Regions from separate parts of the Pectobacterium sp. HCp5_1 genome, predicted to be linked through region 1. Evidence: predicted binding sites of a transcription regulator. Region 1 holds the regulator's gene; each other region holds the start of a gene.

Evidence for each region. Region 1 encodes sigma-54, which starts transcription at its own class of promoters, with help from an activator protein. Its sites were predicted from a motif close to GTTGGCACANNTTTCGCTNT; they were not measured.
Region 2: norV (anaerobic nitric oxide reductase flavorubredoxin) is a predicted target of sigma-54. The motif match lies at 4,427-4,446, and genes of this name have one in related genera.
Region 3: glnA (glutamate--ammonia ligase) is a predicted target of sigma-54. The motif match lies at 1,384-1,403, and genes of this name have one in related genera.
Region 4: glnK (P-II family nitrogen regulator) is a predicted target of sigma-54. The motif match lies at 1,982-2,001, and genes of this name have one in related genera.

Annotation. Positions count from the first base shown of each region.
Region 1 is NZ_JAUMIO010000027.1:30,739-38,676, forward strand. Features, by position in the region: gene rapZ (RNase adapter RapZ) at 1-795, opposite strand, end outside; gene ptsN (PTS IIA-like nitrogen regulatory protein PtsN) at 956-1,429, opposite strand; gene hpf (ribosome hibernation promoting factor) at 1,525-1,812, opposite strand; gene rpoN (RNA polymerase factor sigma-54) at 1,836-3,269, opposite strand; gene lptB (LPS export ABC transporter ATP-binding protein) at 3,319-4,044, opposite strand; gene lptA (lipopolysaccharide ABC transporter substrate-binding protein LptA) at 4,048-4,620, opposite strand; gene lptC (LPS export ABC transporter periplasmic protein LptC) at 4,601-5,167, opposite strand; gene kdsC (3-deoxy-manno-octulosonate-8-phosphatase KdsC) at 5,164-5,730, opposite strand; gene kdsD (arabinose-5-phosphate isomerase KdsD) at 5,750-6,823, opposite strand; gene Q3A88_RS16795 (calcium/sodium antiporter) at 6,877-7,842, opposite strand.
Region 2 is NZ_JAUMIO010000010.1:44,204-52,141, forward strand. Features, by position in the region: gene Q3A88_RS09515 (LysR family transcriptional regulator) at 1-119, shown strand, start outside; gene fumA (class I fumarate hydratase FumA) at 736-2,379, shown strand; gene norR (nitric oxide reductase transcriptional regulator NorR) at 2,774-4,324, opposite strand; gene norV (anaerobic nitric oxide reductase flavorubredoxin) at 4,490-6,019, shown strand; gene norW (NADH:flavorubredoxin reductase NorW) at 6,030-7,166, shown strand; gene tehB (SAM-dependent methyltransferase TehB) at 7,285-7,938, shown strand, end outside.
Region 3 is NZ_JAUMIO010000025.1:13,421-21,358, forward strand. Features, by position in the region: gene glnA (glutamate--ammonia ligase) at 1-1,305, opposite strand, end outside; gene typA (ribosome-dependent GTPase TypA) at 1,675-3,498, shown strand; gene yihX (glucose-1-phosphatase) at 3,661-4,272, shown strand; gene dtd (D-aminoacyl-tRNA deacylase) at 4,337-4,774, shown strand; gene fabY (fatty acid biosynthesis protein FabY) at 4,928-5,869, shown strand; gene Q3A88_RS16245 (AsmA family protein) at 6,082-7,773, opposite strand; gene Q3A88_RS16250 (uracil-xanthine permease family protein) at 7,931-7,938, opposite strand, start outside.
Region 4 is NZ_JAUMIO010000005.1:191,676-199,613, reverse strand. Features, by position in the region: gene Q3A88_RS06275 (SmdB family multidrug efflux ABC transporter permease/ATP-binding protein) at 1-1,727, shown strand, start outside; gene glnK (P-II family nitrogen regulator) at 2,088-2,426, shown strand; gene amtB (ammonium transporter AmtB) at 2,466-3,752, shown strand; gene tesB (acyl-CoA thioesterase II) at 3,892-4,755, opposite strand; gene Q3A88_RS06255 (YbaY family lipoprotein) at 4,968-5,549, shown strand; gene Q3A88_RS06250 (MGMT family protein) at 5,569-5,889, opposite strand; RNA gene ffs (signal recognition particle sRNA small type) at 6,075-6,171, shown strand; gene Q3A88_RS06240 (HHA domain-containing protein) at 6,755-6,958, opposite strand; gene tomB (Hha toxicity modulator TomB) at 7,012-7,380, opposite strand.

The DNA of each region.
Region 1 (7,938 bases):
GAAGTAGTCTGCCAGCTGTTCGGCGACGTAGACGGAACGGTGTTTACCGCCGGTACAGCCAATGGCGACAGTCAGGTAGCTGCGGTTATTGGTTTCCAGCATCGGCAGCCACAGTTCCAGATAGCTGCGAGTCTGGTAGATGAAGTTGTGAACTTCGGTGTGCCTGTCGAGGAAGGACGCAACGGGCTTATCCAGACCGGTCATCGGGCGCAGTTTCGGATCCCAATGTGGATTCGGCAGGAAGCGCACGTCAAAGACGTAATCCGCATCGATAGGGATACCGTGCTTGAAGCCGAACGATTCGAACACCATCGTGAGCTCGCGTTCTCGCTTGCCGAGCAATCGGGTACGCAGCATCTCGGCCAGTTCATGTACCGACATCTCTGAGGTGTCGATAATCAAGTCGGCGCGTGAGCGCAGCGGCTCCAGCAGGTCACTTTCTTCATCAATCGCGCTTTCCAGTGACAGATTCTTGCTGGAGAGCGGGTGAAGGCGACGGGTGTCGCTGTAGCGACGGATCAGCGTATTGCGATCGGCATCCAGAAACAGCAGTTGAGGCGAGAAGCTTGGCGGCAGTTGCTCCATGGCATGCTCGAAGATCTCGGGTGATTCCGGCATATTGCGCACGTCAATGCTGACTGCTGCGGAAATGTTACGTGCCGCAAGCGTATTAGCCAGTTCTGGCAGTAGAACCACTGGCAGGTTATCTACGCAGTAGAACCCCATATCTTCCAGTGCGCGCAGGGCGACAGATTTCCCTGAACCTGAGCGACCACTGACAATCATCAGCACCATCTGACGACTCCCCTCTGGCAACGTGATGGCGAATTTACATTGCCACTGTTTTTATAAAGTGATGTATAGCTAAAAAAATGACGGCTTAGCGCAGGGATTGCAAGCATTCTCTGAATCCACGGCGAATCGCCCGTCATCGTGAACATGACAACCATCCGGCTTAACCGGCTTCCGTCATAATCTGGTACAGCTCTTCATCGCTTTGCGCCGCACGCAGGCGTCGGCAAACCGTTTTATCCGCCAGCCGCTTGGCAACAAGCGACAGGGTATGCAAATGGGTTTTACATTGTTCCGCTGGAACCAGCAAGGCAAAAAGCAGATCAACGGCCTGATTATCAATGGCATCGAAAGCGATCGGTTGCTCTAACTGGATGAAAACACCGATGGCACCCAGCGCATTATCGTCTTCCAGCTTACCGTGAGGAATGGCAATTCCGCCGCCGATTCCCGTACTACCCATCCGCTCCCGGGTCAGGATGGCATCAAAGATAATCTGCGAAGGAATGTTAAGCTGCCTGGCGGCCAGCTCACTGATAATTTCCAATGCCCGTTTCTTACTCTGGCAGTGGACGGTGCTTCGGGTGCACTCAGGACGTAATACGGTGCTGAGCTGCAATACGGGATCGTGGTTCATTTTATTTTCACTTAACGACGCTTTCACTTCTGGTGATCCCGACCCACCCGATGGATGGGCCGAGTTTGTCCTTTGCCAAATGGCAAAGAAGAAAATTAGTGCTGCTTGAGTTTATCTTTATGCTTATTGAGCTGTCTCGCCAGCTTATCAATCAATAAATCTATCGCGGCGTACATATCTGCCGCCTCTGAGGTTGCATGCAGCTCGCCGCCATTCACGTGGAGCGTGGCCTCGGCAATTTGCTGAACTTTTTCCACTCTCAATACCACATTGACCTGATTAATCCGGTCAAAATACTGCTCTAATTTGGCAAACTTGCCATTCACAAAATCACGCAGTGGTTCAGTGATATCGATGTGGTGTCCGGTAATGTTGAGCTGCATAGTGTCTTCCTTCTCTGTTGAGATCAAACCAGTTGTTTACGCTGATTCGATGGTGGGATAGATAAAGACTCTCGGTATTTTGCAACGGTTCGACGCGCCACGATGATGCCCTGATCGGAGAGCAGTGCCGTAAGCTTGCTATCGCTCAGTGGCTTCACGGGGTTTTCCGCTGCAATAAGCTTCTTCACCAACGCGCGGATTGCCGTTGACGAGGCTTCTCCGCCGCTATCGGTATTAACGTGGCTGGAGAAGAAATATTTTAGCTCAAAAATGCCGCGCGGGCTGTGCAGGAACTTCTGTGTCGTCACGCGTGAGATGGTCGATTCATGCATATCCACCGCTTGAGCGATGTCTGCCAGTACCATGGGCTTCATGAATTCTTCACCCTGCTCGAAGAAATCCTGCTGCTGTTCGACGATGCAGCGGGTGACCTTCAGCAGCGTGTCATTGCGACTTTCCAGGCTTTTGATGAGCCAACGCGCTTCTTGCAGATTGCTGCGGATAAACTGCCCGTCGCTGTCGTTGCGCGCGCTGTTACCCAGCGCAGCATACTGCTGGTTAATCTGCAGCCGGGGAACGCTGTCGGTGTTCAGTTCGACGGCCCAGATCCCCTGAACTTTACGTACCAGCACATCAGGAATCACGTATTCGGATTCACCGGTGTTGATCGATTGTCCCGGACGGGGATCGAGCGATTGGATTAGCGCCAGCGCTTCTTTCAGCACCTCTTCTTTCAGACGAGTAACGCGGATCAGGCTGCGGAAATCATGGTTGGCTAACAGATCGAGATGATCGCTGACGATCAGACGCGCTTCGTTCAGGCGTGGCGTGTCGTCGGCGAATTGGGAAAGCTGCACCAGCAGACAATCACGCAGATCGCGAGCGGCGACGCCAACGGGATCGAAGCGCTGCACGCGTTTTAGCACGGCTTCAACCTCTTCCAGCGTCACGTCGTCGTCACCGATGCTGTCAAGAATGTCCTGCAACGGTACGGTCAGGTAACCCGTGTTGTCGACTGCATCGACGATAGAGGTTGCGATAGCCGCGTCGGTGTCTGAAAACGGGGTTAGCTCAACCTGCCACATCAGGTAATCCTGAAGCGTTTGCGTGGTTTCGCCTTGATAAATTGGCAGTTCTTCATCGCGATAGTCGGTGCCAGTGCCCGACGGCGTGCCTGCGGAGTAGATTTCATCCCAGGTAGCATCGAGCGGCAATTCTTCCGGCATGTCTCTTTGTTCAAGGGCTTCACCGGTATCCAGTGAATCGCTGTCTGCCTTTTCAAATGACTCGATTTCGTCGTGCTGATCCGTTTGTTCGAGCAACGGATTACTTTCTAACGCCAGTTGAATCTCCTGTTGCAATTCAAGCGTGGACAGTTGCAACAGGCGGATCGCCTGTTGGAGCTGTGGAGTCATGGCCAGTTGCTGGCTAAGCCTGAGTTGCAAACCTTGCTTCATAAATCGCGCTAACGTCCCATAAGTACTGCAAAGAGAAGATATTACCCTATCAGAGTCGGAAGCCTTCGCCCAGATAGACGCGTTTCACCTGTTCATCGGCCAGAATATCAGTCGGTGAACCGTGGGCGATCAGGTTGCCCTGACTCACGATATAGGCTCGTTCACAGACATCAAGCGTTTCGCGGACGTTATGATCGGTAATCAACACGCCAAGCCCGCTGTCACGCAGATGCTCAATGATTTTTTTAATATCCAGTACGGAGATCGGGTCTACGCCCGCAAACGGTTCATCCAGCAGGATGAACTTCGGATTCGCTGCCAGCGCACGCGCAATTTCTACGCGGCGTCTTTCTCCACCGGACAGCGATTGTCCCAGACTATCGCGCAAATGAATAATATGGAATTCTTCCATTAGCTCATTGGCACGATCTTCTTGCTGTTCGGTCGTCAGATCTTTACGGATCTGTAACACCGCCATCAGATTGTCATACACGCTTAAGCGACGGAAGATCGAGGCTTCCTGCGGCAGATAGCCGATGCCGCGCAGCGCGCGTTCGTGCAAAGGAAGCAGGCTGATGTCGTCGTCATCAATGACGATACGTCCTTCATCACGCGGGACGATGCCTACGACCATGTAGAACGTTGTCGTTTTGCCAGCACCGTTCGGCCCGAGCAGGCCGACGATTTCGCCGGAATTCACGGTGAGACTGACGTTTTCCACGACCTTACGGCCTTTGTAAGCCTTGGCGAGATTTTCTGCGGTTAATGTTGCCATAACTTATTCAGTGACCCGTGGTTGCGGTTGCTGAGAACGAGAAGGCTGGCTCTTGTTCTCTTTCTCCTGAAGCTGGGAAGGAACCAACACTGTCGTCACGCGTTTTCCTTTGTCGCTGGTCGCTTCCATCTGCTGCTGTTTCACCAGATAAGTGATGCGATCGCCTTTGACATTGCTGTCCTGCTGTTCCAGATAGGCATTGCCCGTCAGTACCAAAAAGTCTTTGGCCAGCTCGTAGCGGATTTTCTGCGCGTGACCTTTTACCGGTTTGCCGTTGTCCTGCATCTGGTAGAACGTCACGGGGTTGCCGTAACCTTCCACCACTTCACTGCCTTGCGCGCCCTGTGGACGCGTCACGACGACCTTGTCGGCTTTTACTTCAATCGTGCCTTGCTTCACGACAACATTGCCAGTGAACGTCACCGTGTTGCCCTGCATGTCCAGAGATTGCTGTGCTGAATCAATGTGAATAGGTTGATTGCTATCGCCGGTCACGGCAAAGGCGGAAACGCTGACGGCGAACAGCGAGCTGGCGATCAGGGTGTTACGCATCAGATTATTGGTTTTGGATTTCATAAGAGGTTTTTACCTTTTCGATCAACTCGGCCGTTTTGTTACGCAGATTCCCGCGCATTTTCATTCCGCTTGACGTGAAGCTGGCGCCGTACAGGGTGACTTCATCATCTGAAGAGACGTCCTGCGTGACCAGATTCACCTGGGCATTATTCGTTGTGATGCGCTGAAGCTGTGCGTCTTTCGTCAGGCTATTCACCTCAACGTTGCCGTACAGATAGAGCATCTTGTCTTTTGTCAGCTTGGCGCGATCGGCGCGTACTGACCAGGTTGCGGTGCCTTGTTCATTGAACAGCGTGGCGACAGGCTTGGTAAACCAGCTCAACTGCTCGTCGTTGAAATACTCCGCTTTTTCCGAAACCAGTCTGTAGCTCAGCTTACCCGCAGGACTGTATACCTGCGTATTCGTCTTTTCGCTGGTATAAACCGGCACGGCGGGGTCGTTTGCACCCGGTGCTGCTACCGTGTCGTCATCTGCAATATTCCAGCCGATGAGGATAAGCACCAACAGGGCCAGAAAAGCGGTGAGCCAACGCTTGGTTTTACTCATATTGACAACCCTTTGGCATGCTCCAGCTTGTCCTGCGAGAACAGAATCAAATCACACAGCTCACGTACTGCGCCACGGCCTCCCGCAATGCGGGTGACATAATCTGCGCGTGGTAACAGCAGCGGATGGGCGTCTGCCACGGCAACGCTCAGCCCGACCTGCGCCATCACTGGCCAGTCGATCATATCGTCGCCGATATATGCCACCTGATTTGCCGTTACTGACAGTTTATCCAACAGATCGTTGAAGGCCAAAACCTTATCCGATTGCCCCTGATAGAGATGGTTAATGCCCAGCGTCTTACACCGATCTTCCAGCAATTTTGCTGAACGCCCGGTAATGATGGCAACCTCAATATCAGACGTCAGCAAGCAGCGAATGCCATAGCCGTCGCGGACGTTAAAGGCTTTCAGCTCTTCGCCGTGATTACCCATATAAATCAGACCATCGGACATCACGCCGTCAACGTCGCAAATTAACAGGCGAACCTCACGGGCTTTATCCAGTACCTGTTGATCGACAGGCCCATAGCAGGTATCGGTTTGCGCCCTGACTTCACTCATTCACTATTATCCTTTCTTTTTAAACCACGCCAGCCCGCAGCATATCGTGCATGTGGACGATCCCGACCAGACGATCGTTTTCTGCCACTAGCACGGAGGTGATGTGGCGCGACTGCATCAGGTTAAGTGCATCCACCGCCAGCGTTTGCGGTGTGACCCGGATGCCGCCCGCGGTCATCACATCAGCAATGCGCGCGCTGTTCAAGTCAATATTCATGTCGAAGATGCGGCGCAGGTCACCATCGGTAAAGATGCCCTGAATTTTCATATCCGCCTCGCAGATTACCGTCATACCCAGATTTTTGCGCGTAATTTCCACCAGCGCATCACGCAGCGAGGCATCGTGTGGGACATGGGGAATCTCATCACCCGAATGCATGATATCGCTGACGCGCAGTAAAAGTTTGCGGCCAAGTGCGCCACCGGGGTGAGAAAGGGCGAAATCTTCGGCAGTAAAGCCGCGCGCCTGTAACAACGCGACAGCCAGCGCGTCGCCCATGACCAGCGTTGCGGTGGTGCTGGTGGTGGGCGCCAGACCGAGTGGGCAGGCTTCCTGCGGGACGTGAACGCACAGGTGAATATCCGCCGCCTTGCCCATCGTACTTTCTGGTGCGCTGGTCATGCAGATCAGGAACACTTTCTGGCGTTTCAAAACCGGAATCAGCGACAGAATTTCATGGGACTCGCCAGAGTTGGAAATAGCAATCACGATATCGTGCGGCGTCACCATGCCGAGGTCACCGTGGCTGGCTTCGCCCGGATGAACAAAAAAAGCAGGTGTACCGGTGCTGGCGAAGGTCGCGGCAATCTTGCAGCCGATGTGGCCGGATTTGCCCATTCCCATCACCACCACTTTGCCCTGGCAATCGAATATCTTTTTGCAGGCGAGGGTAAAGTTGTCATCAATGTACTGGTCTAATTGCGCAAGCCCATCGCGCTCAATACTCAGTACTTGCTTGCCTGCTTGCTGGAAATCGAAATCTGCTGGTAGTTCATGAGCCTTTTGTAACCTATGGCCGGTTTGTGAGCCATGATCGGATAGTGCACGGTCAGACTGCTGTTTTAGATGAGCATCTTGTTCAAACTGTGACATACCAATAGTCCTGATTATGATGAAAAACAGAGCGTCTTATGAAAAACAGGTTCTTATGAAAAAAAGAACAGGGTCGTCAGATAGGCGATAAAGGCGCAGCATAATAATGCGCCTGCGCCCTGTCCTATACGGCGTTTTTTGCTGAGGCACAGTGCGGTTAACAGCACGCTCGCCGCCAGCATGACCCAATAGTCGCGCTGAAAAGCCTGAGGGTTCAGTGCGCCCGGCGAGAGCAGAGCAGGTACGCCCAGAACAATCGCAATATTAAAAATGTTCGAGCCAATCAGGTTGCCCAGCGCAATATCATCTTCTTTCTTCAGCGTCCCGACGATGGCGGTAGCCAGCTCAGGCAAACTGGTGCCAATCGCCAAGATGGTCAGCCCGATAGTCAACTCACTGATATCGAAGTAGCGTGCAATGACGGTAGCGTTATCCACCACCATACGAGCGGCCATGGGTAAAATAATCATGCCGAGAATCAACCACAGCACGGCGACCATCTGGCTGCTGTCATCCTGCGGGAGTTCCGCCAGTTGTTCGCGCGTCAGGCTATCGCCGCCTTCCCGCTGCGCCTGTTGTGCCATGCGAAGTATCAACACCAGACACAGAATAGCGGCAAAGAGCAGCATGATGCCGTCGGTGCGGCTCAGGTAGCTATCATGCAGTAAAACGCCACACAATAAAGTGACGGACAACATGAGCGGCAATTCTCGGCGCAGGATGGCCGAATGTACCGTTAGCGGGCGAATGAGTGCCGCGCTGCCGAGAATGAGTAAAATATTGGTGATATTGGAACCCAGAACATTACCGACGGCCATGTCGTTCTGATCGTTCAACGCTGCGGTAACCGAAACGATCAGCTCGGGTAGCGAGGTGCCGAAGCCGACAATGGTGATGCCGATAACGAAAGGCGGTAAGCCAAGAGAACGCGCAAGCACGGCGGCACCATAGACAAGACGATCGGCACCGTAAACCAGTAATAGCAAACCAACGAACAAGAGTAGTGTTGCAAAAAGCATGCAGCGTCCTTTAATAGGATATAATCACCGGCCTGTTGTCGAATAAGTCAGTATTTCTGGACGATTTTCGCACAAAAAGCATTTTCTGTGATGAGT
Region 2 (7,938 bases), on a different contig from region 1:
CGGGCTGGCCGCAGTGGATCGACGTGGACGTTGTCTGGTCCAAACCCCATCCACCTGGCCCGGCAGGACTGTGGATGATCGACAATCTCCTTGCCCAACAAGAGAGTGCGCCGACATAACTCCGTCACTGCATTGGCAAAATCACATCTGTCATCACATCGGCCACCGCACCGTGGCTTTTGTGATCGGTCTGTTTTTTCATGACGCGATAAAAAGCCAATAACGGTTTCTTTATATCGCCAACGAATAACATTAAAGATTAAGTGGTTATTATTTTTAATCTCACCGTTTACTTTACTTAATTAAGCCAATTATACCCTAAATAATTCGAATTTCAGGAAGGCGGCAAGAGAAGGAATCCCGATGAGCTTACTCAGGTAAGTGATTCGGGTGACTGAACGTAGCCAACGCACATGCAATTTGAAGTATAACGGGTATAAAAGAGGAATATCTTCACGTTAAACCGCGTGCCGTTTCCCATGGCGTCCGCACACAGGAAACCTATGCCGTGCAACCGTTCCATGCGTTTGCTACAGGGAAAAAATAACACGCACATCATTATTATTGTGATGTACCAAAGTAGTACTTCCCGACAAAAAACCATACTATTATGGTGATTACTACTTTTGTATTCGAGACATCCCTGTAGTGCTGCGGTAATACGCCTTAATAATAAGATGCTGAATCCTATAAGGTGAAAATTTACTAATTGATGCAATTGCAAGTGAGAAAAAAATGTCGAATAAACCCTTCTATTACCAAGATCCGTTTCCACTCAGTAAAGATGACACCGAATATCGCCTGCTGAGCAGCGACTTTGTCTCTGTCGCACAGTTTGAAGGTCAGGACATCCTGAAGATCGAGCCAGCCGCGTTGACCCTTCTGGCCCAGCAAGCCTTCCACGATGCCTCTTTCATGCTCCGCCCCGCTCACCAGCAGCAAGTTGCCGATATTCTTAGCGATCCGGAAGCCAGCGAAAACGATAAATACGTTGCCCTGCAATTCCTGCGCAACTCAGAGATTTCCGCCAAGGGCATTCTGCCGACCTGTCAGGATACCGGTACGGCGATCATCGTCGGTAAAAAAGGCCAGAATGTCTGGACTGGCGGTAATGATGCCGAAGCGCTGTCTCAGGGCGTGTACAACACGTTCGTTGAAGACAACCTGCGCTACTCGCAGAACGCCGCGCTGGATATGTACAAAGAGGTTAATACCGGCACTAACCTGCCCGCGCAGATTGACCTCTACAGTACCGAAGGCGAAGACTATAAATTCCTGTTCGTCACCAAAGGCGGCGGTTCTGCCAACAAGACTTATCTGTATCAGGAAACCAAAGCGCTGCTGACGCCGGGTAAACTGAAAAGCTTCTTGATCGAGAAAATGCGCTCGCTGGGCACCGCGGCCTGTCCGCCGTACCATATCGCGTTTGTGATTGGCGGTACCTCGGCAGAAACTACGCTGAAAACCGTTAAGCTGGCGTCGACCAAGTACTACGACGAACTGCCGACCGAAGGCAACGAGCACGGTCAGGCATTCCGCGATGTTGCGCTGGAACAGGAAATTCTGGAAGCCGCACGCGATCTGGGTCTGGGCGCACAGTTCGGCGGGAAATATTTTGCACACGACGTGCGGATTATCCGCCTGCCGCGCCACGGCGCATCTTGCCCAGTCGGTATGGGCGTATCCTGTTCCGCTGACCGTAACATCAAAGGCAAGATCAACCGCAAGGGCATCTGGCTGGAGCAGTTAGAGCAGAATCCGGGCAAATACATTCCTGAACATCTGCGTGAAACGGGCGAAGGCGATGCGGTTAAAATCGACCTGAACCGTCCGATGACCGAGATCCTGAAAACGCTGTCGCAGTATCCGGTATCCACCCGTCTTTCCCTGACCGGTACCATCATCGTGGGTCGTGACATTGCTCACGCCAAGCTGAAAGAGCGTCTGGATAACGGCGAAGGCCTGCCGCAGTACATCAAAGATCACCCGATCTACTACGCGGGCCCGGCAAAAACGCCAGAAGGCTACCCGTCCGGCTCGTTAGGCCCAACCACCGCTGGCCGTATGGATTCCTACGTCGATTTATTGCAGGCCAACGGCGGCAGCATGATCATGCTGGCAAAAGGCAACCGCAGCCAGCAGGTGACCGACGCGTGCCATAAACACGGCGGCTTCTACCTCGGTAGCATCGGCGGCCCGGCAGCGATTCTGGCGCAGAACAGCATCAAGAGCCTGACCTGCGTGGAATACCCAGAGCTGGGAATGGAAGCCATCTGGAAAATCGAAGTCGAAGATTTCCCGGCCTTTATTCTGGTCGATGATAAAGGCAATGATTTCTTCCAGGTGATTCAGAGCGCCAAGTGCGTGAAATGCGGTTAAGTTAAATACGCGATATAGAAGTTAGGGGATATTTCGTGTGCGATAACAATCGGTATTTTCATGCGGATTCTCTGCACGCACCCGACAAGGAGCAGCCAATCGCCGCTGCTCCTTGACCTCAGGCTTTTTGGCGGAACGGGGTCGCTACGCGATGCCTTCACCGCCAGAGGCTTCTTACCGGACCACCAGTGACGCGATGACTCGTCTCATGAATGAGACTCGCCCTTCGGGCAAGCACATGTGCTGTTCAAAAACGTCTCTGACGTTTTTGTCCGACGCGGCACTGGTTTTCGCCGCCTCCATGCGGCTCATCCGGAAAGCCTCTTTCGGTTCAGCCCCTTTTACGCCGCTAAAAATCAGCGATCTTTTTTATCTAAAAGTGATAGCAGTCGAATTAAAAAACATCTTTTTTAATTTTTAGCCGCTTCGCTAGGCGGTGCAGGTTGCCGCTGTCCATTTCCAGTTCTCTGGCGCAGGATGACCAGTTGCCCTCATGGCGTGCCAGCGTTTGTTGGATGATCCGACGCTGATAGTCATCCGTTGCCTCCCGCAGGCCACCGCTGATGAAATACGCGGGTGCGGTGTCGATAGCGCTCGACGCCCCTGCGGCGGCATGAACAGGCTGGGAGGGAAGTTCAAGATTGAAATGTTCAGGGCCTAACAGCACCTCGCCCGATTCCTGCCCTGCTCTTGCCAGCACAGTGGCACGATAAATAGCGTGTTCCAGCTCGCGCACATTCCCCGGCCAGTCGTATTGTTCCAGTAGCGCACCCGCGTCTGCCGTCAGCGCCAGCCGTGCCAGCCCCAGTTGCACGCGGCTGCGCTCGCAGAAGAATCCCGCCAGCAGTGCCACATCCTGACTGCGCTCACGCAGCGGGGGTACAGACAGCGGGAACACGCTCAGACGGTGGAACAAATCGGCACGGAAAGCGCCATCCAGCACCGCCTGCCGCAGATCGCGGTTAGTCGCCGCCAGCACGCGTACATTCACTTTCAGGCTGCTGTCATCACCCACGCGCTGGAGATCGCCATACTGCAATACGCGCAGGAGCTTCGCCTGTAGCGTCAGCGACAGTTCGCCAATCTCATCCAGAAACAGCGTGCCGTTATCCGCCATCTCAAACTTGCCGGTGCGATGGTGGATCGCACCGGTAAACGCGCCCTTCACATGACCAAACAGCTCGCTCTCCGCAACTGATTCCGGCAGCGCGGCACAGTTCAGGTACACCAGAGGATGACTTGCCCGGCTAGAACCACGATGAATCGCTCGCGCCACCAGCTCTTTGCCGACGCCGGTTTCCCCCATGATCAGCACGTTCAGATCGGAGCCCGCGACGATATCGACCTCTTTCTTCAAGCGCTGCATCGGTTCCGACAGCCCGACCATTTCTTCGACGCTTTCCGCCGCCGGACTTTCAGCACGGACCGGCGCGGGCAACTGCCGCTCAAGACGCTCCATCAGCAACGCGTTACTCAGTGCCGCCGCCGCCATCGCCCCCACCAGCCGCAGTTCTTCATCGCTAAAATGGTCGAACTGGCAAGGGTCCATGCCGTCCACGGTCAGCGCCCCGATCAGGTTCTGATTGGCAAACAGCGGCAGGCCGACGCAGGCGTGCACCTTAAGATCTTCCTGACTGGGGATAAGGCCGTCATAGGGATCAGGAAGCTGGCTGTCCGCCGGAAAGCGCACCACGTCGCCCGCGCGGGCAATCGCCTCCAGACGGGGATGATCAGACAGGCGAAAGCGTCGCCCCAATACGTCCGGCGCCAGACCGTCGATCGCCAGCGGGCGGAACAGCTGATTCTCGTAACGCAACAGCGCCGAGGCATCACAGCGCAGCAGCTGGCGCAGGCTGTTGATTAAGCGCTGGAAACGATCCTGATTCGATAGCCCCATTTGCAGTTCGATAGCGATACGGGCAAGGGCGTTAATAGAGAGCGTCATGGTGTGTCCTAATGACAGAACCTGTGTCATAAAGACAATAGATAAAGTATGTCATTTTGACAATCACTATTTATTAAAACGTTGTAAATCAATAAATTAAAAAATGGCACACTTCCTGCAATCTCTACAGCATATTCCCGTATATGACTATTGAGGTTTCAGAACATGACGATTCACGTAAAGAATAATATCCACTGGGTTGGACAACGCGACTGGGAAGTCCGTGATTTTCACGGCACCGAATACAAGACGCTGCAAGGCAGCAGCTACAACAGCTACCTGATCCGCGAAGAAAAAACCGTGCTGATCGATACCGTCGATCACAAATTCAGCCGTGAGTTTGTGCAAAACCTGATGGCGGAAGTGGATCTGAACACGATTGACTACATCGTGATCAACCACGCCGAGGAGGATCACGCCGGGGCGCTGAGCGAGCTGATGGCCCGTATTCCCAACACGCCAATTTACTGCACCCACAATGCGATCGATTCCATTACCGGTCACCATCACCATCCTGAGTGGAATTTCCACACGGTCAAAACCGGCGACACACTGGATATCGGCAACGGCAAGCAGTTGATCTTTATCGAAACGCCGATGCTGCACTGGCCGGACAGTATGATGACCTATATGACCGAGGACGCCGTGCTGTTTAGTAACGATGCGTTCGGCCAGCACTACTGCGATGAGCACCTGTTCAATGATGAAGTGGATCAGACTGAACTGTTCGAGCAGTGCCAACGCTATTTCGCCAATATTCTGACGCCGTTCAGCCGCCTGGTGACCGCCAAGATCCACGAAGTACTGGGCTTCAACCTGCCGCTGTCGATGGTTGCAACCTCGCACGGCGTGGTATGGCGCGACGATCCTGCCCAGATCATTCACCTGTATCTGAAATGGGCAGACAGCTATCAGGAGGATCGCATCACGCTGTTTTACGACACCATGTCCAATAACACCCGCATGATGGCCGACGCCATTGCGCAAGGTATCAACGATGTCGATCCCGGCGTAGCGGTAAAAATTTATAACGTCGCCCGTCACGACAAGAACGAGATCCTGACACAGGTCTTCCGCTCGAAAGGCGTGTTAGTCGGCTCATCCACCATGAATAACGTGATGATGCCGAAGGTCGCCGCCATGCTGGAAGAGATCACCGGTCTGCGTTTCCAAAACAAGAAAGCCTCGGCGTTCGGCAGCTACGGCTGGAACGGCGGCGCGGTAGACCGCGTTCAAACCCGTCTGATGGACGCTGGTTTCGAAACCACGCTGGCGCTGAAAACCAAATGGCGTCCTGACGGTTCCGCGCTGGAAATTTGTCGCGAACACGGCCGTGAAATCGCGCGTCAGTGGGCACTGCATCCGCTGGATGACACGCCTGCCCGTCGCGTCATCTCGCCCGTAAAACAGACCGCTGCGGCACCGCAAACCACCACCGCGCCGCAGAATGTGGACGCCCCAACCGAGAGCGCCTGCGGATGCAATGAAGTCGCCGCGCCACAGTCAACCGCACAGCCAGCGGCACAGTCAGAAAACGGCTGTATGCAGTGCAGCGTCTGCCAGTGGATCTACGATCCGGCACTCGGTGAGCCGATGCAGGATGTCACACCGGGCACCATGTGGTCGGACGTACCAGACAGCTTCCTCTGCCCGGAATGTGGGCTGGGCAAAGACGTTTTCAATCCGATTCGCTAAGGAGAGGATGATGAAAGATATCGTGATAATTGGCGCGGGCTTTGCCGCCCGCCAGCTCATCCGGCAGCTACGCAAGCTGGATGCGCACTGCCCTATCCGCCTGATTACTGCCGACAGCGGCGATGAGTACAACAAGCCGGATCTAAGCCATGTGATGAGCCTGCAACAGCGCGCCGACGATCTAACCAAGATGTCGGCAACCGCGTTTGCTGAAGAAAACCGCATTGCGCTGCTGGCCAATACGCGCGTCACCGCCATTGATCGCCATGCGCAACAGGTCATCTGCGGCACGGATCGTTACGATTACCACAAGCTGGTGTTCGCAACCGGTGCCAGCGCGATGGTGCCGCCGATTCCGGGACGCGAACATATGCTGACGCTCAATAGTCAGCAGGAATATCGCACCCACGAAAGTCGGCTCTGGCAGGCTGAACGCGTACTGGTGCTCGGTGCCGGACTCATCGGTACTGAGCTGGCGATGGATTTGGGTCGCGCCGGGAAACAAGTCACGCTGGTTGACTGCGCCAGTAGCATTCTACCCGCGTTGATGCCGCCTGAAGTCAGCGCGCGCCTACAGTTCACGCTAACGCAGCAGAGCGTTTCGCTGTTGCTGAACACGACCCTGCAACAGTTGGAGAAAACCGAAACCGGCGTACAGGCCACATTTACCGATGGCCGGGCTGTCGAAGTAGATGAGGTTCTTTCCGCTATCGGCTTGCAGGCCAACACACTGTTGGCGAAAGCGGCGGGGTTAACGGTGCAGAAAGGTATCCAGACCAATGCGCAGTTACAAACCACCGATCCGCAAATTTATGCACTGGGCGACTGCGCGGAGATTGGCGGTAAACTCCTGCCCTTCCTACAGCCGATTCAGCTCAGCGCGATTACGCTGGCGAAAAACCTGCTCGGGGCCAGCGAGATGCTAACGCTGCCGCCGATGCTGGTTAAAATCAAGACGCCACTATTTCCCTTACAGATGGCAGGCGATACCACCAGCGGTGATTTGCACTGGCAGCAGGAATGGAACGAAGAAGGGATGGTGGCGAAAGCGCTGGATAGTCAGCAGGTGCTACGCGCCTTTGTGGTCGGTGGTGAGCGGATGAAAGAAGCATTTCCACTGCTGCGACAGCTTTCCACGGTGAGTTAAACTACGGCCTGAGACAGCAAAATAAATAATGCATTTAAAATACATATTTTCTGGTCAGCCTGCGTGCGGATTAATAGAATACGGCTATCGCTTTTAGAATTTACAGACCGAGGTAACGATGCAAGATCTCATTTGTTATAAGAAGATGCCGCAGTGGAACAGCCAGACGCTGCCTGCCGCGTTTCAGGAAAAGCACAACACGCAGGAAGGCACCTGGGCAAAACTGACCGTGTTGAAAGGGGAAATGACCTTCTCCATGCTGACCGAAGACGGCGAGACGCTGGAGACGTTCCACTTCTCCGAGCAGAACCAGCCGCCGTTTGTTGAGCCACAGGCGTGGCACCGCATCGTCTCGTTCTCTGACGATCTCGAATGTCAGCTCAGCTTTTTCTGCTCGGCGGAAGATTTTTATCATAAGAAATACGGTCTGACGCGTACCCATTCCGAAGTGATCAACGCCGTGCAGCACATCAAACCGGGCAAAACGCTGGATTTAGGCTGCGGCGGCGGGCGTAACTCGCTGTACCTGAACCTGCGCGGGTTTGACGTCACGGCCTGCGATAAGCATGAGCAAAGCATTGATTCGCTGAATAACATCATCAAGAGCGAAGCGCTGGAAAACATCCGGGCGGGCGTTTACAACATCAATCTGGCGGAAATCAAAGAGCAGTACGACTTTATCCTGTCGACCGTCGTGCTGATGTTCCTGGAACGCGATCGCATTCCGCACATCATCAGCAATATGCAGGACAGCACCGTTAACGGCGGCTAT
Region 3 (7,938 bases), on a different contig from region 1:
GAACACGCCACCACGGGTCAGGAACTCGCGGTCTTCGTTCAGTGCAGCCAGGGCCTCGTCCAGAGAACCTGCAACTTTTGGAATCTCTGCTTCTTCTTCCGGCGGCAGGTCGTACAGGTTTTTGTCCATTGCATCGCCAGGGTGGATTTTGTTGATGATGCCGTCGAGGCCAGCCATCAGCAGTGCAGCGAAGCACAGGTACGGGTTAGCTGCTGGATCCGGGAAGCGCGCTTCGATACGACGTGCTTTCGGGCTCGCAACCACTGGGATACGGATTGAAGCAGAACGGTTACGGGCAGAGTAAGCCAGCATAACTGGGGCTTCGTAGCCTGGGACCAGACGCTTGTAGGAGTTGGTGGTCGGGTTCGCCAGGGCGTTGATAGCTTTAGCGTGTTTGATAACACCGCCGATGTAGAACAGCGCCATTTCAGACAGGCCGCCGTATTTGTCGCCAGCGAACAGGTTAGTACCGTCTTTAGACAGAGACATATGGCAGTGCATACCAGAACCGTTATCACCGAACATTGGTTTTGGCATGAAGGTCGCGGTTTTACCGTAGGCGTGAGCCACGTTGTGCACGACATATTTGTAGATCTGAATTTCGTCAGCTTTTTTGGTCATGGTGTTGAAGCGGGTAGCCACTTCGTTCTGACCAGCGGTAGCCACTTCGTGGTGGTGGGCTTCAACAACCAGACCCATTTGCTCCATGGTCAGACACATAGCAGAACGGATGTCCTGTGATGAATCGACTGGTGGAACTGGGAAGTAGCCGCCTTTCAGACCTGGACGGTGACCTTTGTTACCGCCTTCGTAGGCTTTACCGGAGTTCCAGTAAGCTTCGACATCGTCGATAGCAACGTGGGAACCGGAAGTGCTGCTGCCGAAACGGATGTCATCGAACAGGAAGAATTCTGGCTCAGGCCCGAACAGGACGGTATCGGCAATGCCGGAAGAACGCAGGAAATCTTCCGCACGTTTCGCGATAGAACGCGGGTCGCGGTCATAACCTTGCATCGTGCCTGGCTCGAGGATGTCACAACGAATGATCAGTGTAGAATCTTCGAAGAACGGGTCGATCATTGCGGTGCTGGCATCGGGCATCAGAACCATGTCTGACTCGTTAATACCTTTCCAGCCGCCAATCGAGGAACCATCAAACATTTTACCTTCTTCGAAGAAGTCGGCATTGACTTGATGAGCCGGAATGGTGACGTGCTGCTCTTTACCTTTAGTATCAGTGAAGCGTAAATCAACAAACTTCACTTCGTGCTCATTCAGCATCGTCAAAACATGTTCTGCGGACATACTTGGTTCTCCCGATTGGTCATTTATCGTCGTGGAACGAATATCGTTGTGGATTGATGTTGTTGCCGTGAGTAGACTAAAGCTAAAAGTGTGCCAACTTTTTAAATGTGTGCAATGTGTTGCTCCTTGGGGCTTTCTCACGGAAATCCACTGCACCATTATAGTCTAAAGCACCAAAATGGTGCTCCATATGTGAATTATTGCACTTATTTAGTGCATTTGTGTTCGCTTGTAGCGCTTTTGCACCGTGAAAGGGATCACAAAGCAGGCAGCTCTAGGTTGTTTATCATAGATGCTTGTGATCTTGTTTAGTCCCTCGATTAATACGTGTACAATAGCGCGCTATTTCTAAATGCCTGAGGCAAAGCTGTGATCGAAAATTTGCGTAACATCGCCATTATTGCGCACGTTGACCATGGGAAAACCACCCTGGTTGACAAGCTGTTGCAACAATCCGGAACGTTCGGTGAACGTGTCGAAGCAACCGAGCGTGTAATGGACTCCAACGATTTGGAGAAAGAGCGTGGAATTACCATCCTCGCAAAAAATACCGCCATTAATTGGAAAGACTACCGTATTAACATCGTGGATACCCCGGGACACGCCGACTTCGGCGGCGAGGTTGAGCGTGTAATGTCGATGGTTGACTCGGTACTGCTGGTTGTTGATGCGATGGATGGCCCGATGCCGCAAACGCGTTTCGTGACCAAAAAAGCATTTGCCAACGGTCTGAAACCGATTGTGGTTATCAACAAAGTTGACCGTCCTGGCGCGCGTCCTGACTGGGTTGTCGATCAGGTATTCGACCTGTTCGTGAACCTGGATGCGACTGACGAGCAGTTGGATTTCCCGATCATTTATGCTTCTGCGCTGAATGGTATCGCGGGTCTCGACCATACCGACATGGCGGAAGATATGACTCCGCTGTATCAGGCGATTGTCGATCACGTTTCTCCGCCTCAGGTTGAGATGGATGCGCCGTTCCAGATGCAGATCTCTCAGCTGGACTACAACAACTATGTTGGCGTTATCGGTATCGGCCGTATCAAGCGCGGTAAAGTTAAGCCTAACCAACAAGTTACTATTGTTGATAGCGAAGGCAAAACCCGTAACGGCAAAGTCGGTAAAGTTCTGACTCACCTGGGTCTGGAGCGTATCGACGCGACTGAAGCGGAAGCAGGCGATATCATCGCGATCACCGGTCTGGGCGAGCTGAACATTTCCGACACCATCTGCGATCCGCAGAATGTCGAAGCGCTGCCAGCACTGAGCGTCGATGAACCTACCGTTACCATGTTCTTCAACGTCAATACTTCACCATTCTGCGGTAAAGAAGGTAAGTATGTTACGTCGCGCCAGATTCTGGAGCGTCTGAACAAAGAGCTGGTACACAACGTTGCCCTGCGCGTTGACGAAACCGAAGACGCTGATGCATTCCGCGTTTCTGGTCGTGGTGAGCTGCACCTGTCAGTTCTGATCGAAAACATGCGTCGTGAAGGCTTTGAACTGGCCGTATCACGTCCGAAAGTTATCAACCGCGTTATCGACGGTCGTAACCAAGAGCCGTTTGAAAACGTGACGCTGGACATCGAAGAACAGCACCAGGGTTCAGTCATGCAAGCCATGGGTGAGCGTAAAGGTGATGTGAAAGACATGATCCCAGATGGCAAGGGTCGTATCCGTCTGGATTACCTGATCCCAGCTCGCGGTCTGATCGGTTTCCGTACCGAATTCATGACTATGACGTCTGGTACAGGTCTGCTGTACTCCACGTTCAGCCACTACGATGACGTGCGTCCGGGTGAAATCGGCCAGCGTCAGAACGGCGTACTGATCTCTAACGGTCAGGGTAAAGCTGTCGCGTTTGCGCTGTTCAGCCTGCAGGATCGCGGTAAGCTGTTCCTCGGACACGGTGCAGAAGTGTATGAAGGCCAGATCATCGGTATTCACTCACGTTCTAACGATCTGACAGTAAACTGTCTGACCGGTAAGAAACTGACCAACATGCGTGCATCGGGTACTGATGAAGCCACCACACTGGTTCCGGCGATCAAAATGTCTCTGGAACAAGCGCTGGAGTTCATTGATGATGACGAACTGGTTGAAGTTACGCCACAGTCTATCCGTATTCGTAAGCGTCACCTGACCGAAAACGATCGTAAACGCGCTAGCCGCGGCAGCAAAGACGTCTAATTTCAGACGGATTTGTCTTGTTACGCAACAGGGCACCTTCGGGTGCCCTGAATTTTATGCGCTTTCTTCCACTTTAACCTTTCCTTTATATTTCCTCCCTGTTCAGTTTCTCCATTTCCCGCTACAGTGAAAATCCTACGATTACGTCAGGAGGTCACTGCCATGCTGTATATCTTTGATTTAGGCAATGTCGTCATAGATATTGATTTCAATAGAGTATTGGGTGTCTGGAGTAATCTGAGCAGCGCGCCGCTCGCGACGTTGCAAGAGCGTTTTGTCATGGGCGACGCGTTTGAACAGCATGAGCGGGGTGAGATCAGTGACGAGGAATTTGCCACCAGGCTGTGCCAGGAAATGGGCATCGCCCTGAGCTTCGAACAATTCACCGCTGGCTGGCAGGCTATTTTTGTCGCGTTGCGTCCTGAGGTTATCGACATCATGCAGCGCCTGCGTCAGGAAGGGCACCGCGTGGTGATTCTGTCGAACACCAATCGCCTCCACTGTTCACACTGGCCTGCGCTATTCCCAGAAGTGGCGACGGCGGCTGACAGACTCTACCTGTCGCAAGAGATTGGATTACGTAAGCCGGAGCTGGCGATTTACCAATATGTCCTGACAGAGGAAGGTGTTCCGCCTGCGCAAGCCGTCTTTTTTGACGATAATGCTGCGAACGTCGATGCGGCACAAAGCCTGGGCATTCACAGCATTCTGGTGACCGATCGTCAGGTGGTGCCGGATTTTTTCGCCATGCAGGCGATGACGGCTAAAGCATGATTTATATCGCAGGGGCGGACATCGCCCCTATTGGGAATGATGACATCAGGAGTAGTCGGGTTTTATGATTGCGCTAATTCAGCGAGTATCCAGCGCCAGCGTTACGGTAGAAGGCAGTGTAGTTGGGGAAATCGATAAAGGTTTACTGATCCTGCTGGGCGTTGAGCAGGGCGATGACGAACAAAAAGCCACGCGACTCTGCGAGCGCGTGTTGGGTTACCGCATATTCGGTGACGATGACGGGAAAATGAATCTCAATGTTCGTCAGGCTGGCGGCAATGTGCTGGTGGTTTCGCAGTTTACGCTGGTGGCTGATACGCAGCGTGGTATGCGGCCTGGGTTTTCTCGCGGTGCGAATCCTTCAGAGGCCGATCGTCTCTATCAATACTTTGTCGGACAGTGTCGTGAGCAAGGCGTTCACACAGAAACAGGGCAGTTTGCGGCGGATATGAAAGTGGCATTAGTGAATGATGGCCCAGTGACGTTTTGGCTACAGACATAGGGTTATGACGTCTGGGGTTGTAATGTCATAGGTTTGTAACGCCATTGTCTTATGGCGTGCTATCGCCGCTGCTGTTCCGCGTATAAATTTGCTTCAACAGTCTGGTCTTATGAACCCCGATGCCATGAGGCATCTCGGTATAGAGGAAGGGTTATGTATCATTTGAGAGTACCTGAAAGCGCGGAAGAACTGGAGGCGTACTATCAATTTCGCTGGGAAATGCTGCGTAAACCTCTACGCCAGCCGCTGGGTTCTGAACGTGATGCTTACGATGCTTTGGCACATCACCAAACTGTGGTGGATGAACAGGGAAGGCTGGTCGCAATTGGGCGTCTTTCTATCAATGCAGATAATGAAGCGGCAATCCGTTTTGTCGCCGTTCATCCTGACGTCCGAGGGAAAGGGTTAGGCACGCTGCTGGCGATTACTCTGGAGTCAGTCGCGCGTCAGGAAGGCGCCAAGCGCGTGGTCTGTAGCGCCCGTGAAGACGCAATAGATTTCTTCTCCAAACTGGGTTTTGTTAACCAGGGGGAGATCACTGCGCCACAAACCACACCTGTGCGGCACTTTCTGATGATTAAACCGGTGGCGACGCTGGATGACATTTTGCATCGTCCTGACTGGTGTGGACAGTTGCAGCAGGCGTGGTACGAGCATATTCCCCTGAGTGAAAAAATGGGCGTGCGGATAAGCCAGTACACCGGAAAGCAGTTTATTACCACCATGCCTGAAACAGGCAACCAGAACCCGCACCATACGCTTTTTGCCGGCAGCATGTTTTCTCTCGCTACGCTCACGGGGTGGGGATTAATCTGGCTGTTGCTACGTGAACGGCACCTCGGTGGCACGATTATTCTGGCGGATGCGCATATTCGTTACAGTGCGCCAGTCAGTGGCCGACCGAACGCCATCGCTGATTTAGGATCGCTGAGTGGCGATCTGGATCGCCTCGCGCGTGGGCGCAAGGCGCGTGTGCAGCTTAATGTTGAGCTCTTTGGTGATGACAATAAAGGGGCGTTGTTCGAAGGGGTTTACATCGTGCTGCCTGCTCAACCGGATGCACCGCTGGAAGAAGGTGGGTCAGAAGTAGATTAACCCGAAGCTACCATATTATGAGAACCAAGCATTATCACGTTCTTCCCATCAGTACATCACGCTAGTTGGCAGTACCCTCGAAATAAGTCGTACCCCGTGATTTTCACGGGGTTTATGATGCTGTTTCAGCACGCAACAACGTTGCGGATGCTTTGAAAACTCTTATTTAAAAAACCGTATTTTGAAAACGTATAATTTTGAAAACGTAATGATTACGGCGTTTCTATCACGGTGCCCTGATGCATTTGCTGTCTGATGGGATGATCATTGCTATCCACACCTTGCAGCGTACCGCTTAGTGTCGGCTTCAGCGGCGTATCAGCGGCAAGCCGTCCATTCAGTTGCAATTGCAGATTTGTATTGCCCGTCGGTGCGGTTGCGGGTTCTGGCCATCCCCAACGCGTCAGAACATCCAGCGGTACGGCGCGTCCTGTCAGTGACAGGGAAAAATTGCGTGCTGGTTGCTGGTTGATCGTTGCCTTGGCATCCAGCATGCCATTTTGCGTAAACGCGCTGAGTTCATTAATGGCGATCTGATTATCGTCGGCTACCAGTGCCATCGACGGACGGCGGACATCGACTTTATTAAACGTCGCGTCGCTGGCATTAAGATTCAACGATCCTGTCCACATTCCCCACTGGTGATTGCGAGCCAGTAGCAAATTGCTGCCGTAGCCATCTAATGCGGTTAGCTGGAAGGGGAAATCCGGGTTGATATCGATCAGCAGATTGCGGTTCGCCGTGAATTTTCGCACATTCACTTCTGCCAGCCATGATGGCAGGGTCGCTTGCCACCGCTGACGCCAGTCGCCGGGGAGCGTGTACTCCATCCCTGCGACAACAAACTCATTCAGCTCTAAACGGTGGTTACTACGCTGCCAACTGCCGTTGGTTCGCAGTAAACCGCCTTCCCAGCGTGTAGAAAACTGCTTGATGTTAACGCCCGCCGGTGACAAGTCCAGATTCACGATAGGGTCGATAAGGTGCATGTTGCCGTTCACAATGTCAGTTGCATTGAATGACAGCGTTCCACCCTCGCTCTGCCAGTCATTCTGCTTAAACGTGACATTTTGCAGGGCAATATCAAGGTCGATAAACGCCCATCCCGGCCCTTCAATACGGGCATCAATCAGATCAAAGCGGTCAACGGTAACAGATGGCAGTTCGGTAACGGGCTGCCAGAAGGCCTCCGGCGTTCTCTGCGTTTGCAAACGGACATTGCTGAGTCGCAGGTTACCGATCTGCCAACTGCCGTCTTCTGCGCGGCTGGCATTGCCCGTTAGTTGCCCCTGAGCGACATCTGCGCCGAAATTGCTCAGAATCAGCTGATTGTGGTTGATTTCGCCCTGAACCAATACCTGACTGGCGGGAATATCGTTGAGTTCGAGTGAGCGGGCGCTGAGCTGGAACTGCCCCTGTTTACCCAGCAGATAGCCTGCCTCGGGCTGCCACGGCATCATGCCGCCGTTAATTTGTTGACCGTTCAGATGCCAATCGCCGTCCTTTGCCTGCAGTGCCATTGTACGCAGCTGTAGCACATCGGCTTCGATAGGGAGTGTGGCGGCCTGTGAGGAAAGGTTTAGCGTACCGCCTTCCAGTTCGAGACTGGCGAAGTGGTGCGGATCGGTAATTTGACGGGCGCTAAACCCGGCTGAAATTTGCTTTGCCGTGAGTGTCGGTGGCTGATTTTTCTGGCCAAAACTGACATCGGTGAGTTGGATATGATCGGCTGTTGACCAGTCATGATTAATTTTGCCCAGTGACAACTGGTAGTCGGTATTTTGGTTTACCCAATTACTCACCCAGCCTGCTGCCCAACTGGTTTGCAGTAATACATATACGACTACTAGCGCTAAAAAGGCCAGCAGCAGTAGGGTCAGCAACAATTTCCCGATAAATTTCATCGTGTCAGTCCATGCCAATCGTCAGGGAGAACTGTTCTTATGCCGTAATTTCCCTGAAGGCTCAATAGGTAATGCTGTTACAGACAGTAAAAAGCGAGCGGTGTTGCATCACTGCTCGCTTTTACATGAACTGAACTGAAATTATTGCGGGCTGGCGCTATTTTT
Region 4 (7,938 bases), on a different contig from region 1:
GTTCCCCCTGGCGAAAACCGCTGTTACAGGGTGTCCTGATGCTGTGGATTGCTGCAATCGCTGAAGTCTCAGGCCCTGTGTTGGTGAGCTATTTTATTGACGATTTGGTAGCAAAAGGCCAGTTCCCGCTGGCGATTGCGGCGGGTTTGGCAATGGCCTATATCCTGCTGCAAATCCTGGCGGCCTCGCTGCATTATTTCCAGACGCTACTGTTCAACCGCGTTGCGGTCGGTGTCGTCCAGCAACTGCGCATTGATGTGATGGATGCGGCGTTGCGCCAGCCGTTGAGTACATTCGATACGCAACCCGTTGGGCAACTGATTTCACGCGTCACCAATGACACCGAGGTGGTTAAAGACCTGTACGTCATGGTGGTGTCAACGGTATTACGCAGTGCGGCGCTGGTGGGGGCGATGCTGGTGGCGATGTTCAGCCTGAACTGGCAGATGGCGCTGGTTGCACTGATGATTTTCCCTGCGGTAGCGACGGTTATGGTGCTGTACCATCGCTTTAGTACGCCGATTGTGCGCAAGGTACGGAGCTATCTGGCTGACATCAATGATGGCTTCAACGAAGTGATTAATGGCATGGGCGTGATTCAGCAGTTTCGCCAGCAGGCCCGCTTTGGCAAGAAACTGGGGGCCGCCAGCCATGAGCATTATGAAGCGCGGATGAAGGCTCTGCGTCTGGAAGGTTTCCTGCTGAGGCCGTTGCTGAGCCTGTTTGCCGCGATGGTGCTGTGTGGCTTGTTAATCCAATTCGGTTTCAGCTCAATGGGATCGGTTGGCGTCGGGGTCTTGTACGCGTTTATCAACTATTTGGGCCGTCTGAATGAACCGCTGATTGAACTGACAACTCAGCAAACGATGTTACAGCAGGCGGTTGTCGCCGGTGAGCGTATCTTCGAACTGATGGATGGCAAAAAACAGCGCTACGGCGATGATGAGCGTCCTCTGGCGACTGGGCGCGTCGATATTGACGATGTTTCTTTCTCGTATGGCACAGAGAAACGTGTGCTACAGAATATTTCTCTGACGATACCAGAGCGCGGATTCGTCGCGCTGGTCGGGCATACCGGCAGTGGGAAAAGTACGCTAGCTAGTTTGCTTATGGGATATTACGCGCCGGATGAAGGTGAGATTCGACTCGATGGCCGCCCGCTGTCGACGCTCTCTCATGCGGTGTTGCGCCAAAATGTGGCAATGGTGCAACAGGATCCGGTTGTGCTGGCGGAATCCATGTTTGTGAATGTGACGCTGGGGCGTGATATCAGCGAAGAGGCCGTCTGGCGCGTGCTGGAAGTGGTGCAGCTTGCTGAACTGGTTCGGGCTTTTCCTGAAGGATTGCATACGCGCATTGGCGAGCAGGGGAATAACCTGTCTACCGGACAAAAGCAACTGTTGGCGATTGCGCGGGTACTGGTGCAAACGCCTAAAATCCTGATTCTTGATGAAGCGACGGCGAATATTGACTCAGGTACGGAGCAGGCGGTGCAAAAGGCGCTGCGCATTATCAGGGAACAGACAACCTTGATTATCATCGCCCATCGGCTTTCCACTATCGTTGAGGCCGACACGATTATGGTGCTCCATCATGGGCAAACCGTTGAGCGGGGAACGCATGAGCAACTGCTGCAACAGCAGGGGCGCTATTATCAAATGTATCAATTGCAGCTCGCCGGAGAGGATCTTGCAGCCACCAGTACTGAGGCTTGTCCTGCGCACTGAGACTGATCTGGGATAGTATCTCGGTCTGCACCGCCTTGTGTGGTGCAGACTGACAGTCTATTCATGGCTTCGCACCATCAATAGGCATCGTGATTCTGGTTTTCCCCCGCGCTGCACTGAAAATACTCTTCGTGCACTAAATTAGTGCAATTCTTGCCCGATTCTTCCTGCATTTCTTTCCCTCCGGGTTTTCTTTTTGCCCTTTCTTATCGTTAATAGCGTTCTCTTTCCTGATTTGTGCCAGATAAATCATTTATGGCACACCCTTTGCTTTAGTCATGACGTAGACCGACTTCATAGAGCATGTAATCGAACAAGTGACGGGCGAAAGCCTGAACGTAATGGCTAGGGGGAAGATAAATGAAACTGGTTACTGTGGTGATAAAACCATTCAAGCTGGAAGATGTACGTGAAGCGTTATCTTCTGTCGGCATCCAGGGACTCACCGTCACTGAGGTGAAGGGATTTGGTCGTCAGAAAGGACACGCGGAGCTATACCGCGGCGCAGAATACAGCGTTAACTTTTTACCCAAGGTAAAAATTGATATCGCGATTGCAGACGACCAGTTGGATGAAGTGATCGACGTCATCAGCAAAGCCGCGTACACCGGAAAAATTGGTGATGGCAAAATTTTTGTCGCCGAGTTGCAAAGGGTTATCCGTATTCGTACGGGTGAAACTGACGAAGCCGCACTTTAATAACACCTAGCGTAGATACGTAAATAGGGATGGATGAAAATGAAAAAACTACTCTCTTCATTAGGTCTCGGTGTGGCGGCATTACTCCCGTCCTGGGCAATGGCTGCGACACCGACGATTGATAAAGCGGACAACGCTTTTATTATGATTTGTACCGCACTGGTACTCTTTATGACTATACCGGGCATCGCACTGTTTTACGGCGGCCTGATTCGTTCTAAGAACGTTCTGTCCATGATGACGCAGGTGAGCGTAACGTTCGCGATGGTTTGTATCCTGTGGGTCGTTTACGGATATAGCCTGGCCTTCAGCGAAGGTAACGCCTTCTTCGGTGGTTTCAGCACCTTTATGCTGAAAGGCATCGGGATTGAATCCATCAGTGGCACCTTCTATCAGTTCGTACACGTGGCTTATCAGGCTTCTTTTGCCTGTATCACCGTTGCGCTGATTGTCGGGGCGATTGCTGAGCGTATCCGTTTCTCTGCTGTACTGATTTTTGTTGCGCTGTGGCTGACGTTCTCCTACCTGCCGATGACGCACATGGTATGGGGTGGTGGCTATCTGGCTGCGGATGGCGCGCTGGACTTCGCTGGCGGTACGGTGGTTCACATCAACGCCGCAGTTGCTGGGTTGGTTGGTGCTTACCTGCTGGGCAAACGTGCTGGTTTTGGCAAAGAAGCCTTCAAACCGCATAACCTGCCGATGGTGTTTATCGGTACGGCGATCCTGTACATCGGCTGGTTTGGTTTCAATGCGGGTTCTGCGGGTGCTGCGAACGGTATCGCTGCTCTGGCTTTCCTGAACACCGTTGTCGCGACTGCCGCTGCAATTCTGGCATGGGTTGGCGGTGAGTGGATGGTCCGCGGTAAGCCTTCTCTGCTGGGCGCATGCTCTGGCTGTATCGCGGGTCTGGTGGCAATCACGCCAGCTGCGGGTACGGTTGGCGTGGGTGGCGCACTGATCATCGGTCTGGCTGGCGGTGTTGCAGGCCTGTGGGGCGTAACGGTACTGAAAAGATGGCTGCGTGTGGATGACCCATGTGATGTATTCGGTGTTCACGGCGTGTGCGGTATCGTTGGCTGTATCCTGACTGGCGTATTCACTTCTGCATCACTGGGCGGTACGGGCTATGCGGAAGGCGTAACGATGGCACACCAGATTTGGGTGCAGCTGTTCAGCGTGATTGTTTGTCTGGTGTGGTCTGGCGTGGTGGCATTTGTCGCCTTCAAGATCGCGGATATGGTTGTCGGCCTGCGTGTACCTGAAGATCAAGAGCGTGAAGGTCTGGACGTCAACAGCCATGGCGAGAGCGCTTACAACCAATAAGAGTGCGTAAATTAATCAGTGAGATAGTCAGAATACAGTAAGCAGGCGTGGGGGAAACTCCACGCCTGTTTTATTATCAGTCTTAAACCAACCCCCTCCAGATGAGGTGGTCTTTTACGTTTCGAGGCTGCCGCAAGGTTTACGGCTGGCGACGACGTATGACGCCTTCCTGCACGCTGGATGCAACCAGCACGCCTTCCCGAGTATAGAATTGCCCACGAACGAAACCACGAGCACCGGATGCAGACGTGCTTTCTACGGTATATAACAGCCAGTCATCCAGCCGGAAATCACGGTGGAACCACATTGAGTGATCGATGGTAGCGACTTGCATACCCGGCTCCAAAAAGCCAACGCCGTGAGGCTGCAAGGCCGTGAGTAGGAAATTGCAGTCAGACGTATAGCCGAGCAGATATTGGTGAATACGCTTATCGTCCGGCAGCGTACTGCTGGCACGGCACCAGACGTGTCGCACCGGTTCGTCTACTTCACCTTTTAGTGGGTTATGGAATTTGACCGGGCGTATCTCAATCGGGCTGGCCTGAATAAATTTATCGTGAAAGCGGGGCGGCAGAAGGTGCTGCATGTCTTGTGCGATTTCCTGCTCGGATTTCAGATTTTCTGGCGGTGTGACGTTTGGCATCACATTTTGGTGCTCGAACCCTTCTTCATGACTTTGAAATGAGGCCGTCATATAAAAAATAGGGCGGCCATTTTGGATTGCCCTAACGCGTCTGGCGCTGAAGCTGTTGCCATCGCGCAGGTTTTCAACGTCATAAATAATTGGTTTCTGGCTATCGCCGGGTAGCAAAAAGTAGCTGTGGAAAGAGTGAATGTTGCGCTCGACGGGGACAGTCTGTTTAGCGGCCGACATAGCCTGGCCGACAACTTGCCCACCAAAGACCTGACGCAGCCCCAAATCATCGCTTTGTCCGCGAAATAGCCCTTCTTCGAGTTTCTCTAAATGCAGGAGGTCGAGAAGGTGTTGTAGTGATTGACTCATGGTATCGGCCCCAATGGATGCGAATAAATAATTATCTGTTTGTTTTTTAAGGTGTAAAATATTTTGTTATGGGTTTTTACTGCAATGAATGTGTGGGTTTCAGGAAAATATCAGAATTTTGCACCATCATTATTGTGTTGGGTGAATCATACTATTTATGAGTGCCGGTTTTCGATACCGGTAGTCTGACAATAATAAAGGAGACTGACCGAATGAAATTATGGCATATATTAGGCGGTATCACGTTATCGATGACTCTGGTTGCATGTGCACAGAGGAATGATTATGGCGTTTCTCCTCAAACTGGCGCACCTGTCACCTCTGTTTCTTCACAGCGCCCAGCTGTTGCAATGCCAGCGGTAACCGGTACGGTGAATATTCGTCAGCGCATTGCACTCCCTCACAACGCCGTTTTAACCGTTACGGTGTCTGATGCATCGCTGGCGGATGCACCTTCAAAAGTGATCACTCAGCGTGTGACGCGTACAGAAGGAAAGCAGGCACCTTTCCGATTCGAATTACCGTATAACCCGGCTGATATTCAGCCCAACGCGCGTATCTTACTCAGCGCAGCCGTTGCGATCGATAATCGTATCGTGATGGTGACGGAGAACGTCTTGCCGGTTATTAGCAACGGGGTAAATCACGCCGATTTGGTGCTGGTACCTGTCGCCTCTGTTCCCTTACCGGCTAAACATCAGGATTCGATGATGTCTAACCCGACAAATCAGACTCCTCATATGCTTCAGGGGCAGCCTGACTCGTCATCTATGGCACCACAGACCATCTGGTAATTTATCTGGATACGCGCCGTTATGGCGCGTATTGCCAGCGATATTTTGCAAGATCAACTTTTCCCTGACGATTGAAAATGATGCCCTCCGCCTGTAGTGCTGACTTTTGACGTACATAGTCCCCACCGACCAGCGATATTTCGCCTTTACGATTGATTACCCGATGCCAAGGAAGTTTGCTGTCTTTCGGCAGACGTTTTAATACTCCGCCGACTTGCCTGGATGCTCTGGGTGAATCGGCCAGCTGCGCGATGTCGCCATAGGTCGCTATTTTTCCGTAAGGGATTGCCGCGACGATTTGAAAAACGCGCTGGCGGAAATTATCGTTTTCTTCTGACATCCGCGGATATTCCTGCTGTTCCTAAACCGATTGAACATCATAGTGGCACAGCGGGGTGGGTAAGAAAACAACGGTTAGTCGGTGTTAGCTTGCAATTGCCTATCCCATCGCCGATAATGCCCACCGCTTTGTGACACGTTGCGATTATCATGCGTAAGCCGTTATAAAGTCGTCAATGGAGGCCCTGTCGGTTCTCCCGCAACATTAACCTGTGGATTCGGTCAGGTCCGGAAGGAAGCAGCCGCAGCAGGAGACGTGTGTGCCGGGATGTAGCTGGCAGGGCCTCCACCATTTCAGCCCTCGTTAGCTGCTTCATCGCCAGACTGGTCTTCATCTCCTGCACATAAACGACATTCTCTGCCATAAACCCGTTGTCTGACATACATAAACGCTGAGCCGCCATTCTTTGCTCTACAGGTGTCATTTACCGATCGCTGTTTCTTCGAGAGGCTGACCGTGTATCTTTACCTGGCGAGTAATAATTGCGGTAATTATTACCTCCTCTTTTTTCATCACGGGAATACTATTAGTGATGCTATCGATGCGATTGTTATATTCCCGTCATACTTCAAGTTGCATGTGCGTTGGCTGCGTTTAGTCACCCGAATCACTTACTTGAGTAAGCTCATCAGGATGCCCTCTCTTGCCGCTTTCCTGAAACTCGAATTATTTAGGGTGTGAACAATAAATGCTGGGGGAATAAGCGTGAGATGTGAGGAAGAATTCATTTTTACTTAATATAAAAAATACAATTTGTTACAAGTCTTACGCAATTAATACGTTAAAAAGATAATAAAAACAAAGGCCGATAATATTATCGGCGCAGTGTAATTAATGTCAGTTTTTGTATGCGTTTCGTTAGGAATTAACGAACGTATCGCCATACTGCAGTAGGGACTTTGTCGTAGAGTTTGTTCATCGTCAGTTCTGCAAGGCGATGATCGGCTGCGGAAAAGAACATCTCCAGTTCATCATTAGAGAGTTCATACTTGTTTTTTTCAATAACGCGTTCGAGGGTGTCAATGGTTGTGCATTTACGCAAACGCATCAAATAGTCGATTTTTTTCATAATGGCCTATGCAAGCAGTACCTGGTGGTTAAAAAATATAAATAAATTATTGCTTAAGTTTTAGCAGGCGTACAGATGTTCTCCCCTGAGAACATTCCGAATAATTTTGCTTTGGACTTCTGCCAACGCCGTAGTTCAGCATCATTAATACCATAGTTGCTAAACAAGACGTAAGTATCATCCAAATACTTTTCAACCTGCTCTGAAAGCTCACTTTCGTTAGGGTATTTTATTTTAAATGTGAGAATAAACGTAGCGATATGCTCAATAAGTTCATTTAATTGGAGATTGATCGCAGATGTTGGATCATTGACCCAGCCGTGACTGCTATCGCCTAACGTCGCTATGCTTTCGTCACACAGATTCTCACATAAGAATCTGAGTTGGGCAATATCATAATGTTTTGGTGTGTACTCATCCATATCAATCCCTCCGTTAAGCCGTTATTCAGTGTTACTGCGGTTAACACCTGGTAAACAGGTAGACTGATGAAGCTTACAAGATAAAACGTTAACGTTGTTTCGTATTCATGTTGTTACAGACAGGGCGTTGAACCATTGTGATTTGTTCTGTAGTGAATGAGAAAACAGTGATTATCGTCCCTCCTAGTATCTACTATGTCTTGAAATAGGGTTGGCGTAAATACCAACATATCATGACTTAACCTTAAGTATAGCTATGCCATGGTGGTTACGGTTACGCCATTCTATATATGACTATAGCAAAAACGTTCGTAAAATTCGCGGATAATAGGTAAGGTTTTCACTGCTATTTATTTTGATTAATCCTCAGATTTTTTGTTGTAACAATGAGCATAGAATAAACTCGTCTGCGGCTTATTTAATTATTTCTATCTGAAAATATGAGAAATGGCAGAAGGAATGCGAAGAGATTGCTCAGCGGATAAGGGCTTTTGGCACTCGTTATCTTATTGTTTCAGCAGTTTTTTCATGCGAATCATCCCGTGCAGTCTTGTTAGC